One region of the Micrococcus sp. MS-ASIII-49 genome, then DNA from elsewhere that is predicted to be linked to it. Evidence: predicted binding sites of a transcription regulator. Region 1 holds the regulator's gene; the other holds the start of a gene.
The links. The regulator HspR, encoded in region 1, represses chaperone genes until heat shock. The targets are predictions, from matches to a motif close to AAGTTGAGTCNNNNNGACTCAACTT.

Region 1 (3,511 bases):
GCCCTGCTCACGCCCGGCTCCGTGTCCGAGGTGTGGGTGTTCTTCCCGGACCCGTGGCACAAGAAGCGGCACCACAAGCGCCGCCTGGTCTCCCCCGCCTTCGCGGACCGCGTGGCGCGGGTGCTCGCCCCCGGCGGGGTGCTGCGGCTGGCGACGGACTGGTCGGGCTACGCCGTGCAGATGCGCGAGGTGCTCGAGGCGCACCCGGAGTTCGAGAACCTCTTCCCCGGGCGCGCCGCGGGCGAGGACTCCCCGCTCACGCGGGTGCGCCGCGAGGGCAGGGAGACCGAGGTGGGTGCCCAGCCGCTGCCCGCGGGCTGGGAGCGCGCGGCCGAGGAGGAGCGGCCGCTGCGGGCCGGCCTGGGTGAGGCGCGGGCCGGCGCGGCAGCCGCGGACCCCGTGGACCACGAGGGCGGCTGGGCGCCCCGGTTCGAGGGTCGACCGATCACGAGCTTCGAGGCGAAGTCCCAGCGGGCCGGGCGTCTCGTGTTCGACCTGGCGTACCGCCGCCGCTGAGCACGGGGCCCGACGGGACGGCTCAGGCCGGGGCGACCGGCCCGGCCGGGTCGGCGCCGTCCGGGACGGGCGGCAGCGGCAGGCCGGCGGTCACCCGCGCGGTCGCCGCGAGCGTCACGGACCCGGCGTCCCGGTAGCCCCTCGGGGCGTCCCCGGGGGCCGTCGGCGACCAGCGGGCCGTGTGGTGGCCGCGGACGGCGGCCCCCGCCAGGCCGGGCCGCGGGGCCACCGGCAGCACGGCGGCGTCCGTCCAGTCCCGACGACGGCCCACCGCACGGCCGACCCGGGCGAGGAGGTCGCCCGGGGCCAGGGCGCGGAACACCCGTCCGGACCGCAGGCCGAGGTGCGCGGCCCGGGCTGCCAGGGCGGCGGGCAGCCCGACCGCGCCCGAGACCACGAGGGCCTCGACGGGACGCTCGGCCGGCCACGGGGCCTCGGCGTCGTCGGGCTGCAGGCCCCGGTCCGCGAGCAGGCGCAGGGCGTGCGCGGCCACGAGCGAGCCGTACGAGTGGGCCTCCACGGCCCCGTGCACGGCGGTCCCGCGGGCGCGCAGGGCCGGGGCGGCGTCGTCGTCCTCCCCCGGCCCGTGGCGCAGGAACTCCCACCAGGCCCGCACATCCGCGGCGAGCATCGCGCCGCCGCGCCGGCCGGGGCCGTCGAGCACCACCCGCCAGGGCGAGGGCGCGGGGTAGCCGAGCCACGCGATGACGACGGGACGGGGTGCGCCGGCGGCACGCTGGGCGGCGGCGAGGTGGGCGGCCTCCCGGGCCGTCCCCCACATGGCCGTCTGGGGGCGGATGCCCATGCCGGAGACGAGCCAGGTCAGGTGGGTGGCGGTCGCGGGGTCCCCCGCGGCGACCACGGCGCGCGGACCGTCCGGTCCATCGAGGACGTAGTCCAGCAGATGCCGGGCGGGCAGCTGCGGGTCCATGCCCTCCGGCTTGAGGGCGTGGACGATCCCGTCCAGGGCGCTGCGGGCCCGCCGGCCCAGGCCGTCGCGCCGGGCCATGTCGGCGCGCAGCCGCTCCCGGACGCGGGACCGTGCGGCCGCCCCGAACGACGCCCGGCTCAGTCCTGCCCGGGCTGCCACGTGAGCACCCGTCGGGGGACCGCGACGCCGGAGGGCAGCGTCCGCAGGACACCCGGGGAGGCCTGGCCCGCGGCGTCGGCCTCGGTCCGTGCCGCGGCCTGGCGGCGGGCGGCCATCCGGTCGGCGTACCGGGCCGAGACGTCGCCGCCGGAGCCCACGGTGAAGACGCGGGCCAGGCGGGAGGCGTGGTGGAGGCGGTCCACCTGGGCCGACAGTTCGACCACGGTGTCCTGCAGCTGCTCGACCTCGCGCTGCAGCGCGATCACGCGGCGGATGCCCTCCAGCGAGATGCCCTCGCCGCTCAGGGCCTGCACGGTCTGGAGCCGCTCGACGTCGGCCAGGGAGTAGCGGCGGTGCCGTCCGCCCTGGCGGGCGGGGACCACGAGGCCGAGCCGGTCGTACTGGCGCAGGGTCTGCGGGTGCATGCCCGCCATCTCGGCGGCCACGGAGATCACGAAGACGGGGGCGTTCCGGTCAGGACCCCGCTCGCGGCCGCGGTCCGCGCGGGCGGCGCCGTCGCGGGCGCTCACCAGGCGGCCTTCCGGGCCAGCTCCCGCCGCGGATCGTCGCCGGCCAGGGCGGACTGCAGGGCCTCGACGGCGGCGCGGGCGTCGTCGTTGAGCTCGGTGGGCACGGTGACGCGCAGCTCCACGAGCAGGTCACCCGTCCTGTTCCCGCGCTCGACACCGCGGCCCTTCAGGCGCAGCACGCGGCCGGACTGGGAGCCCGCCGGCACCTTCACCTTCACGGGGCGCTCCAGCGTGGGCACCTCGATCGTGGCGCCGAGGGCGGCCTCGGGGAAGGTGACGGGCACGGTGATGCGCAGGTCGTCCCCGTCCCGGTGGAAGAACTCGTGCTCGCGCACGCGCACGGTGACCAGCAGGTCGCCGCGGCCGGCCGCACCGGGCGCGCCCTTGCCGCGGGCACGGACCTTCTGGCCGTCACGGATGCCCTTCGGGATCTTCACCTCGATCGTCTCGCCGTCCGGGGCGCGCAGGGACACCGTGGTGCCCTGGATCGAGCCGCGGAAGGAGATCGTGGTGGTGGCGGTGCGGTCCGCGCCCTTCGTGGGGCGCGGCCGCGCGTAGCCGGCGTCGCCGAAGCCGCCGGGGCCGAAGCCGCCGGTCTGGCCTGCGGCGCCGCCGAACATCCCGCTGAACAGGTCCGACAGGTCGGGCCCGGACTGCGTGGTGCGGGGGCCGCCCCCGCCGCCGAACATGCCGCCGAAGACGTCCTCGAAGCCGCCGCCGTCGGCACCGCCCGGGGCGGAGAACCGGGCGCCGCCGCCCATCGCGCGGATCGCGTCGTACTCCTGGCGCTCCTGGGGGTCGCTCAGGACGGCGTACGCCTCCGAGATCTCCTTGAACTTCTTCTCGGCCGCCTCATCCCCGGGGTTCTGGTCCGGGTGGTGGGTGCGGGCGAGCTTGCGGTAGGCCTTCTTCACATCCGCATCGGAGGCGTCCTTGGACACCCCCAGGGTCGCGTAGAAGTCCTTGTCCATCCAATCCTGCGAGGCCATGGTGCCTCCTCTCGTGTGTATCGGTCAGGGGGTCGGCCGGCGGCGGGGTGGGCCGCCGGCCGACGGGGTCACTCGTCTCCGGCGGAGACCATCACCTGGGCGGCGCGCAGCACGCGGCCGTCCCGGAGGTAGCCGTTGCGGAAGACCTGGACCACGTGGTCCGCGGGCACCTCTGCGTGCGGCTGGCGCATCACGGCCTCGTGCACGGCCGGGTCGAACTCGACGCCGGCCAGGGCCTCCTGGTCGTGACGCTCGAGGCCGAGGCCGGCCAGGGCGGTGTCGAGCTTGGTCGCGATGGCGGCGAACGGACCGTCCGTCAGGTCGCCGGCGGCGCGGGCGGCGTCGATGTCGTCGAGCACCGGCAGCAGCGCGGTGACGGCCTTGAG
Region 2 (3,511 bases), on a different contig from region 1:
ACACGCCCAAGCTGCTGATGCTCTCCGGGATCGGCCCGGCCGAGCACCTGGCCGAGCACGGCCTCGACGTGCGCGTGGACGCCCCCGGCGTCGGCTCCAACCTGCAGGACCACCCCGAGGCGGTCATCTCCTGGGAGTCCAAGCAGCCCATGTACCGCGACGCCACGCAGTACTGGGAGATCGGGATCTTCTCGCCCACCAAGGAGGGGCTGGACCGCCCCGACCTGATGATGCACTACGGCTCCGTGCCGTTCGACATGCACACCTACCGGCAGGGGTACCCGACGGCGGACGAGACGTTCTGCCTGACCCCCAACGTCACCCACGCCAAGTCCCGCGGCACCGTGCGCCTGCGCTCCAACGACTACCGGGACAAGCCGGCCGTGGACCCGCGCTACTTCACCGACCCGGAGGGCCATGACATGGCCGTCGCGGTGGCCGGCATCCGGCTGGCCCGAGAGATCGTCTCCCAGCCGGCCATGGCGGCGTGGGCGGGGCGCGAACTGGCCCCGGGCGTGGACGTGCAGACGGACGAGGAGATCGCCGACTACGTGCGCCGCACCCACAACACCGTGTACCACCCGGTGGGCTCGGTGCGCATGGGCGCCGACGACGACGCCATGAGCCCCCTGGACGCCCGCCTGCGCGTCAAGGGCGTGACGGGGCTGCGCGTGGCCGATGCCTCCGTGATGCCCGAGCACGTGACCGTGAACCCCAACATCACGTGCTTCATGATCGGTGAGAAGGCGGCGCAGCTGATCCTGGCCGATCGCGCCTGACCACCACGCAGATGCGGCGGGCCCCCGGTAGGGGCCCGCCGCATCTGCGTTCGGGGGACGGGCAGCGCGCCGGTCGCGCCGGCCGCGCGGCTCCGTCAGAGGGCGATCACTCGCCGGAGGCCTCGGCGGTCTCGCCCTCCACAGTCTGCGCGGCCGCGGGGGCGGCGCCGCCGTGGGTGACGGAGATCTTGCGGGGCTTGGCCTGCTCCGCCACCGGGATGGTGAGGGTCAGGACGCCGTCGCTGTAGTCGGCCTGGATGCGGTCGAGGGCCAGGCCCTCGCCCAGGGTGAGCTGGCGGGCGAAGGTGCCGGCGGAGCGCTCACGGGTGAGCCAGCGGCGGTCCTCGCGGGCCGGGTCCTCCTTGCGCTCGGCACGGACGGTGAGCGTGCGTTCCTCCACGTCCACGTCGATGGAGGCCGGGTCGACGCCGGGCAGCTCGACCTCGGCGACGAAGGCGTCGCCCTCGCGGTACAGGTTCATGGGCATGGACGCGGTGCCGGTCGCGCGGGTCGTCAGACCGTTCACCAGGCGCTCCATCTCACGGAAGGGACGCTCCATCTCACGGAACGGATCGATGGGACGGGTCATGTCGGTTCACTCTCCTCGGGAGTCGGGTCGGCGCCGCTGACACCGCGGCGTCTGATCACCACAACAGCACGCCCGGCGAACCTATTCCAGAATTCTGCGTGAACTCCGCTCAACTTTCTGAGGGACAGCCCGCACGCGACGGCGCGGCCCCACCCATGACATCCGTCATGGCGCATTCCTGACGTCTGCCGCTCCCGCGGGGCGCGCCCCGTGGCGAGGCTGGAGCCATGAGCAACGCACCCGCCCTCGCAACCCGGGGACTCACCCGCCGCTTCGGACCGGTCCGGGCCGTGGACGGCGTGGACCTCACCGTCCCCGTCGGCGAAGTCCTCGCCCTCCTCGGGCCCAACGGCGCCGGCAAGACCACGCTGCTGGACATGGCCCTGGGCTTCAGCCCGCCCTCGGACGGCACGGTCCGCGTCCTCGGCTCCGACCCCGTCGCCGCCGTCCGCCAGGGCCGGGTGGGCGCGGTGCTGCAGACGGGCGGCCTGCTGGAGGACCTGAGCGTCCGCGAGACCGTGGCCATGGTGGCCGGCTGCCACCGCCGCCACATCGGCGTGCCCGCCGCCCTCGAGCGCGCCGACCTCACCGGGCTGGCCGGCCGCCGTGTGAAGAAGTGCTCCGGAGGCGAGCGCCAGCGGCTGCGCTTCGCCCTGGCCCTGCTCACCGACCCCGAGCTGCTGATCCTGGACGAGCCCACCGCGGGCATGGACGTCCGCGCCCGCCACGACTTCTGGGACACCATGCACGCCGAGGCGGACCGGGGCCGCACGATCGTGTTCGCCACCCACTTCCTCCCCGAGGCCGAGGACTTCGCGGACCGGATCGTCCTGATGCGCGAGGGCCGGATCCACGCGGACGGCACGCCCGCCGAGCTCGCCACCGGCGGGTCCGTCACTCTCACGGGCCGCTGGGTCGGCGGCGGAGACGATCCGGACGCGCCCGCCCGCCTCGCCGCCGCCCTGGACCTGCCGCAGGACGCCGTCCAGCTCGAACCACAGCACCTCTCCCCCGGCCGCCTGCGCGTGCGCGTCCCCGCCGGGGGCTCGGTCACCGGCGACGACGTCGCCCGCCACCTGCTGAACGAGCGCCTCGTCGAGGACCTGGCGATCACCCACGCCTCCCTCGACGACGTGTTCCTCTCCCTGACCGACGCCGGCCAGCCGACACCCTCCGAGCCGCAGGAGTCCCTCGCATGAGCACGACCACCACCGCCCCCGGCCGCCTGTTCGGCTACGCACGCCGCGAGTTCGTCCGCAACGTGCGGATGATCGAGGGCTCGTTCTTCATCGTCGTCCTCCCCGTGGCGCTCTACCTCATGTTCGGCGCGCTCTCCGATTGGGGAGACCTCCCCGTCGGCCACGGGAACGTGTCCGCGTACACCATGACCGGCATGACCGTGTACGGGGCGGTCATGGCCACCACGTCGATCGCCGGCTCGGCCGCCGTCGAGCGCCAGTCCGGCTGGGGCCGCCAGCTCTCCCTGACCGCACTCACCCCGGGCGCCTACCTCGCCGGCAAGTGCCTCGTGGCCCTAGCCATGGCCGCCCTGCCCGTGCTCGCCGTGCTCGCCGCGGGCGCGCTCACGGGCGCCGAGCTCATCGGCCCGCTGCGCTGGCTCACGACGGGCGCCCTCGCCCTGGTGTCCTCGCTGCCGTTCGCGCTGTTCGGCCTGGCGGCCGCCCTGCTCTTCCGTTCGGAGGCCGCCGTGTCCGCGGCGTCGGGCATCCTGGTGGTGTTCGGCTTCCTCGGGAACCTCTTCGTCCCGCTCTCGGGGATCATGCTGGACATCGGGCGCTTCACTCCGGTGTACGGGGCCGGCGCCCTCGCCCGATGGCCGCAGATGGAGGGAGAGAGGGCACAGATGGGAACGGAACCCGCCGCCGCCGCGGACCCGCTGTGGCTGCCGATCGTGAACCTGCTGGCCTGGACGGCCGTGTTCGCGGTGGTCTGCCTGCTCGCCTCCCGCTCCCGGACGGCCCGCGCATGAGCCCCGCCGGCGGATCCCCGGCGCCGGCCCGCCCGACGGTCGGCACGGCGGAGCACGACCCCGCCGTCCTGCCGCTGCACCTGTGGCCGTCCACGCTGGGGTTCGCCGGGGTGTGGCTCATCAGCTTCGGCTTCGTCCTCGTCGAGCTCCTCC

Region 2: a site for HspR is predicted at 1,460-1,484, ahead of SJ20_RS03675 (Hsp20/alpha crystallin family protein). Genes of this name have one in related genera too.

The regions. Positions count from the first base shown of each region.
Region 1 is NZ_JXSP01000035.1:21,402-24,912, reverse strand. It holds gene trmB (tRNA (guanosine(46)-N7)-methyltransferase TrmB) at 1-516, shown strand, start outside; gene SJ20_RS02585 (alpha/beta hydrolase) at 539-1,606, opposite strand; gene SJ20_RS02580 (heat shock protein transcriptional repressor HspR) at 1,585-2,136, opposite strand; gene SJ20_RS02575 (DnaJ C-terminal domain-containing protein) at 2,133-3,125, opposite strand; gene SJ20_RS02570 (nucleotide exchange factor GrpE) at 3,194-3,511, opposite strand, start outside.
Region 2 is NZ_JXSP01000050.1:14,474-17,984, forward strand. It holds gene SJ20_RS03670 (GMC family oxidoreductase) at 1-779, shown strand, start outside; gene SJ20_RS03675 (Hsp20/alpha crystallin family protein) at 886-1,368, opposite strand; gene SJ20_RS03680 (ABC transporter ATP-binding protein) at 1,596-2,567, shown strand; gene SJ20_RS03685 (ABC transporter permease) at 2,564-3,358, shown strand; gene SJ20_RS03690 (sensor histidine kinase) at 3,355-3,511, shown strand, end outside.